Regions from separate parts of the Micromonospora sp. NPDC023814 genome, predicted to be linked through region 1. Evidence: riboswitches for the same ligand, from Rfam matches in the RefSeq annotation. Region 1 holds a riboswitch; the other holds the start of a gene.

Region 1 (3,401 bases):
GGGAAGCGGGGACCGATGATGGCGGGGACGTCACCCACGGTGGGCGCGGCGGCGGGTTACCGGCCGTCGGCCACCCTGCCGTTCGGCGCCGAGTTCCGGCGGCAGGCATCCCGGCGGCGTACGCAGCTCGCGCTCGGGTTCATGGTGCTGCTGCCGCTGATCATCCTGATCGCCTTCCAGTTCGACACGGGCGACGACGACGACAACGGGCGTGGGGAGTTCGGCAGCCTGGTCGAGTTCGCCACCTCGGGCGGGCTGAACTTCACCCTGTTCACCATCTTCGTCTCGGCGTCGTTCCTGCTGGTCGTGGTGGTGGCGCTGTTCTTCGGGGACACGGTGGCCAGCGAGGCGAGCTGGGGCAGCCTGCGCTACCTGCTGGCGATACCGGTGCCCCGGGCCCGCCTGCTGACGGTGAAGCTGCTCGTCGCGCTCGCCTACTCGGCCCTGGCGCTGCTGCTGCTCGCCGGCACCGCCCTGCTGATCGGCACGCTGCGCTACGGCTGGGAGCCGCTGCGCAGCACCGTCGCCGCCCAGCTCGAACCGGGGGAGGGGCTGCTGCGGCTGCTGGGGGTGCTCGGCTACCTGGCGGTCGTACTCCTGGTGGTGGCCGGCCTGGCGTTCCTGCTGTCGGTGGTGACGGACGCGGCGCTCGGCGCGGTCGGCGGCGCGGTGCTGCTGTGGATCCTCTCCAGCATCCTCGACCAGATCACCGCGCTCGGCGCGCTGCGCGCGTTCCTGCCGACTCACTACAGCACCGCCTGGCTGGGGCTGCTGTCGACGCCGGTGCAGACCGACGACGTGGTACGCGGCGCCATCTCGGCGATCAGCTACACGACGCTGTTCTGGGGCCTCGCCTTCTGGCGGTTCACCCGCAAGGACGTCGTCTCATAGCAGCGGCACCGACCCGCTCGCCGGGTTGCAGGGTCAGCGGCCGGGGTGGGTCGTCGAAGCCCGAGGTGATTCCTGCGGCCCCGTTGACCACCTGCACCGGGATCGCCGCTGTCGACCTGCCCCGTCTGTGCGACCGGCCGCGGGGGCCAGCGGCGGGGGCGTCAGGGGCGGTACGGGGCGTCGGTGTGGCTCAGCTCGGTCAGTGACGTGCCCCTGAGCTGGTAGACGGCGGTGCGCCGGATGTTCAGCTCGGCCATCGCGCTGTCCGGCGTCCGGGTCAGGTAGACCACCGTCGCCCTGCCGTCGCGCACGCTGACGCTCGACACCGGGGTGCGGTCGCCGAGGTCGGTCTGCGCCTGGTAGGCCGGGTCGCCGTCGACGTTGCGCCAGACGGCGAGGGTGAAGAAGCTGCCGCTGCCGCCGCCGTTGAGCATGACCGCGCCGACCGCGTCGGCCGCCCCGTCACCGTCGAGGTCGCCGATCGCGCAGGGCTTCTGCAGCTCGACGGTCGCGCCGTCCTCGCCCGACCAGCGGCCGCCGGCGAGGGGGATCGGGTCGGCGTACCCGTTGTAGCGGACCTTCCTGCTCCCCACCTCGGCGTCGCGCAGCTCCGCGCAGGTGAGCTGGTCGGCCGGCCGGGGCGTGCGGCGGGGGGTCGGAGTCGCCCGGGTCGTCGCCTCGTCGATGTCGAGGTCCTTCTTCGTCGAGGCGCCGGCCGGCCGGTCGGAGGACCGGTTGCGCTTCTTCCGGCTGCCCGTGGAGCAGGCGGAGGTGACGACCAGCAGGCAGGCCATGGAGAGCGCCACCACCGGGACGAGCTTGCGACGCATCGTGCGATCCCTTTCCGTCGATGAGCCCCCGCACCGTAACGGGTCGACGCCAGCCCGGCCGCGGGTCACGTCCGCGAGCGCCAGCGGTAGCGGTCACCTCCGTCGCCGGCGCCGGGCCCCGGTGCGGGTGCCCGGGTGGTCCCACGGACGGGGCAGCTCGACAGGTCCCGTGGAGGCGCTCGACGGGCCTCGTGGAGGCGTGGTGCCGACGTGCCCGACGCACGCTCGGGCGCGGCGCTCACCCGACCCGGTGGCGGTCGCCGACCCGGTCGCCGTGGGTGACCCGGTAGCGGGGCCGCTCACAGCGTGGGAACCCCGCTCGGCAGGGCAGGCTGTTGCCCGTAGACTCGGCGGCACAACTGCATACCTCATCCAGAGGGGCTGAGGGATACGGCCCGACGACGCCCCGGCAACCACCCCGCGCGCTCACCGCAGAGCGACCGGCGGGGCAGGTGCCAATTCCGTCCCCGCCGCAGGGTGCGATGCGGGGAAAGATGAGAGGACCCTCGACATGACGTCGACGTTCGCCGTCTCCGGCATCGACACCACCGCCAGCCCCGCCCGCGCCCTGGTCTGCCGCGCCTGTTCGGCCCGCTACCCGCTCGCCGCCCAGCACGCCTGCTACGAGTGTTTCGGCCCGCTGGAGGTCGACTACGACGCCGCCGCGCTGGCGACGGTCACCCGGGAGCAGATCGAGGCCGGCCCGCAGAACATCTGGCGGTACGCGGCGCTGCTGCCCGCCGGCCAGGACCCGGCGACCAGGGTCACCCTCGACCCGGGCTTCACCCCGCTGGTCGCCGCCCCGCACCTCGCGGCCGAGCTGGGCATCACCGCCCCGCTCTGGGTCAAGGACGACAGCGGCAACCCGACCCACTCGTTCAAGGACCGGGTGGTCTCGGTCGCGTTGACCGCCGCCCGGGCGCTCGGCTTCAGCCGCTACGCCTGCGCCTCCACCGGCAACCTGGCCAACTCGGTCGCCGCGCACGCCGCCCGGGCCGGGGCGCCGTCGGTGGTCTTCATCCCCGGCGACCTGGAGCAGGGCAAGGTCGTCACGACCGCCGTCTACGGCGGCGAACTGGTCGCCGTCGACGGCTCGTACGACGACGTGAACCGGCTCTGCGGCGAGCTGGTGGAGACGGACGAGTTCGAGGACACCGCGTTCGTCAACGTCAACGTCCGCCCCTACTACGCCGAGGGGTCGAAGACGCTCGGCTACGAGGTGGCCGAGCAGCTCGGCTGGCGGATCCCGGCCCAGGTGGTCATCCCGATGGCCTCCGGGGAGCTGCTCACCAAGATCGACAAGGCGTTCGCCGAGCTGGTCGAGATCGGGCTGGTCGAGCCGCCGGCCGGCGGCTGGAAAGTCTTCGGCGCCCAGTCGGCCGGCTGCAACCCGATCGCCGCCGCCCTGCACGCCGACACCGACACGATCACCCCGGTCAAGCCGACGGGCATCGCCAAGTCGCTGAACATCGGCGACCCGGCCGCCGGCCTCTACGCGTTGGAGGCGGTGCGCCGCACCGGGGGCTGGATGGAGTACGTCGACGACGACGAGATCCGCGCTGGCATCCGGCTGCTGGCCCGCACCACCGGCGTGTTCGCCGAGACCGCCGGCGGGGTGACGGTGGCGGTGCTGCGCAAGCTGGTCGAGTCCGGCCGGCTCGACCCGACCGCGGAGACCGT
Region 2 (3,401 bases), on a different contig from region 1:
ATCGTCCACACCTACATCGGTGACCTCGTCGTCAGCCTCGTCGCCCCCGACGGCACCGCCTACACCCTGCACAACCGCAGCGGCGGCTCGACCGACAACATCAACCAGACCTACACCGTCAACCTCTCCTCCGAGGCCCGTAACGGCACCTGGAAGCTGCGGGTGCAGGACGCCGCCTCCGGCGACACCGGCTACCTCAACACCTGGACGCTGACGCTCTAGCGGCAACGGCGTCACCAGCGCACCCCCACACCGGGGCCCCGGCTGAAGCTCCAGTCGGGGCCCCGACATCCGTTGCCGACCCGCACCCGGCGTGGCCTTCGCCGGTGCCGAGGGCTCGCCCTTCCGGTCAGGGTCCTCGTCAGCCGGGCCAACGGGTCCGGATTGGACCTGGTCGCCGCGCGGGCCAGCCTTCCTACGATGACCGTCGACGCCTCGGACACCGCCGGGAGGACCTCATGCCGGAGCGTTTCGCCGACCTGTCCACGCCGCTGATCGCCGACGCCTGCGTACGGCTGGGCGTGCCGCCGCGCGCGGCGCCGGCCGGGATCCGGGCGGTCGTCCCCGGCCACCGCCTCGCCGGGCGGGTGCTGCCGGTGCGCCACCACGGCAGCGTCGACGTGTTCCTGGAGGCGTACGCGGGCGCGGCCCCTGGGGACGTGCTGGTGATCGACAACGGCGGCCGGACGGACGAGGCGTGCGTCGGCGACCTGGCGGTGCTGGAGGGGGCCGCGGCCGGCGTCGCCGGCGTCGTGGTGTGGGGCCTGCACCGGGACACGCCCGAGCTGGTGGAGATCGGCCTGCCCGTGTTCAGCTACGGCAGCCTGCCGGTGGGCCCGGACCGCCTCGACGAGCGGGAGCCGGAGACGCTCGCCAGCGCCCGGATCGGGCCGCACCTGGTGAGTGCCGACGATCTTGTCATCGCCGACGACGACGGGGTGCTCTTCGTCCCCGCCGCGAACGCCGGGGAGGTGTTGGCGGCGGCGCAGCGGATCCGGGGCGTCGAGCGGGTCCAGGCGCAGCGCATCCGCGCCGGCGAGACGCTGCGCGAGCAGACCGGGTTCGCCGACTACCTCGCCCACCGCGCCACGGACCCCGGCCACACCTTCCGGCAGCACCTGCGGCGCGTGGGCGGCGCGATCGAGGAGTGACCGCCCGGGACCGAGCCCGCCGGTTCGGCCCCGGGTTCGGCGTGGGTTCGCCACCGGGCTGGGCGTCGGGGTCGGCCTCGGTTCGCCGCCGGTCGCCGCCTGGCCCGGCATCGTCTCCGTTCGCGCCGGGCGGCACCACGTGAGGGTGGTCATAGCGGCTGGACGCACCACCACGGGGGGCTGCTAGCCTCGTCGGCAGGTCATGAGCGCCAGCGTCAAGCCCCGGCTCGCTGGCCGGCAACCCTCGTCCGCGCAGGGGTGCCCCGGGTGAAGACCAGGCACCGGAGCAGCTTCGGTGCAAGCGTGGCCTGGTTCCCAGGTCAGCAACGACCGAGGAGAGCCATGTCCTTCCGCATCTGCGTACCGACGGTCCCCGCCGCGGCCCCGACGCCGCCGTTGACCCGGCGCCGCCACGTCGACATGATGCGGGTCTGCAGCGCCTCGTGTCGCCCCGGCGACCCGCGCTAGCCACGCACCAGACCCCCTTCCCAGGACCACCCCAGCGGTACGCCCACCGGGCGCACCGCCGGCGACGCACGCCCGTGCCCGCCGTCGGAGACCCCTTTCGGAGACACCTGTGCGATTCCTTCCCGCCCTCACCCGCGCCGCCGCCCTCGGCGTCGCTGCCGTCCTCGCCGCCACCGCCCTGACCGCCTGCGGCGACGACGCGACCGAGGCGACCGACAACCCGTACAACCTGCTCCAGCCGGGTGTGCTGCGCACCGGCACGCTCACGGACGCCCCGCCGAACGTCTACCTCAAGGACGGCAAGTTCACCGGCTTCGACAACGACCTGCTCACCGCGGTCGCCGCGAGGGTCGGCCTGAAGGTCGAGTTCGTCGGGACGGACTTCTCCGCGCTGCTCTCGCAGGTCAACAACCGCAAGTTCGACGTCGGAAGCTCCTCGATCACCATCACCGAGGCCCGCAAGAAGACCGTCGACTTCGGCAACGGCTACGATTTCGGCCACTTCGGGCTCGACGTGCCGGCCAATTCGTCGATCACCGGTTTCGACCAGCTCGCCGGCAAGCGGGTCGTGGTCGTGCAGGGCACCGTCCAGGACGACTACGCCACCGGCGAGGGTCTCGACCCGGTCCGGGTGCCCGACTACAACGGCGCGATCAACCAGCTCAAGGCCGGCACCGCCGACGCCTGGATCGCCCCCGCCGAGATCGGCGACAAGTCGGCCGCCGACAGCAACGGCAAGATCAAGGTGGCGGGGAAGCTGCTCAGCCCGGCCCCGACGGCGTACGCGTTCGCCAAGGGCAACGACAAGCTGCGCGAGGCGCTGAACAAGGGCCTCGACGAGGTGATCGCCGACGGCACGTGGAGCCGCCTGCAGGCCCAGTACTACCCGGGCCGCCCGATCCCCGCCGACTTCAAGCCGGGCAGCGGCACCGTCCCGGTGCCGTCGGCCTCGGCCGCCTCCTGACACCTACGGACGACGAGCGAGCGGGACGGTAGGAGAACACGATGGATCCGTTGAGCACCCTGTGGGAGACCTTCTTCGACTGGGACTCCATGCGCGAGGCGCTGCCCGAGATGCTGACGGTCGGGCTGCCCAACACGCTGATCCTCGCGATCTCCGCCGCCCTGCTCGGCTCGGTGCTGGGCATGGGGCTGGCCGTCGCCGGCATCTCGCGTACCCGATGGTTGCGCTGGCCGGCGCGGGTCTACACCGACGTGTTCCGCGGCCTGCCGGCCGCGGCGACCATCCTGCTCATCGGCGTCGGTCTGGCGCCGCTGGGCATGGAGGTGTGGGGCCCCAACCCGTATCCCCTGGGCATCCTGGCGCTGTCGCTGATCGCGGCGGCCTACATCGGCGAGATCTTCCGCTCCGGCATCCAGTCGGTGGAGGCCGCCCAGTTGGAGGGGGCCCGGGCGCTGGGCCTGTCCTGGGGCGAGGCGATGCGCCTGGTGATCGTGCCGCAGGGCATCCGCCGGGTGCTGCCGGCCTGGGTGAACCAGCTGATCGCGCTGATCAAGGACTCGAGCCTGGTCTACTTCCTCGGCCTGCTGGCCAGCCAGCGGGAGCTGTTCCGGATCGGGCAGGACTACGCGGCGAACACCGGCAACCAGTCGGCGCTGCTGCTGGCCGGCCTGTTCTACCTGGCGCTGACCGTGCCGCTGACCCACGTCGTGAACTGGATCGACCGGCGGCTGCGGCACGGCCGGCAGGCCGCCGCGCCCGCCGACGACGACGACCTCGACCTGGCGCTGCCGGGCGCGGCGGGAGGAAACCAGCGATGA

Evidence for each region. Region 1 has a riboswitch for S-adenosylmethionine ahead of thrC (threonine synthase). Riboswitches for the same ligand answer to the same signal wherever they lie in the genome.
Region 2: another riboswitch for S-adenosylmethionine. It lies ahead of AB0G14_RS24790 (ABC transporter substrate-binding protein); the one in region 1 lies ahead of thrC (threonine synthase).

Annotation. Positions count from the first base shown of each region.
Region 1 covers NZ_JBFAAF010000016.1:41,071-44,471, forward strand. Annotated here, with positions in the region: gene AB0G14_RS11570 (alpha/beta fold hydrolase) at 1-19, shown strand, start outside; gene AB0G14_RS11575 (ABC transporter permease subunit) at 16-891, shown strand; gene AB0G14_RS11580 (hypothetical protein) at 1,053-1,721, opposite strand; SAM riboswitch class I at 2,087-2,222, shown strand; gene thrC (threonine synthase) at 2,233-3,401, shown strand, end outside.
Region 2 covers NZ_JBFAAF010000053.1:26,366-29,766, reverse strand. Annotated here, with positions in the region: gene AB0G14_RS24800 (S8 family peptidase) at 1-222, shown strand, start outside; gene AB0G14_RS24795 (hypothetical protein) at 459-1,151, shown strand; SAM riboswitch class IV at 1,350-1,461, shown strand; gene AB0G14_RS24790 (ABC transporter substrate-binding protein) at 1,729-2,583, shown strand; gene AB0G14_RS24785 (amino acid ABC transporter permease) at 2,625-3,401, shown strand.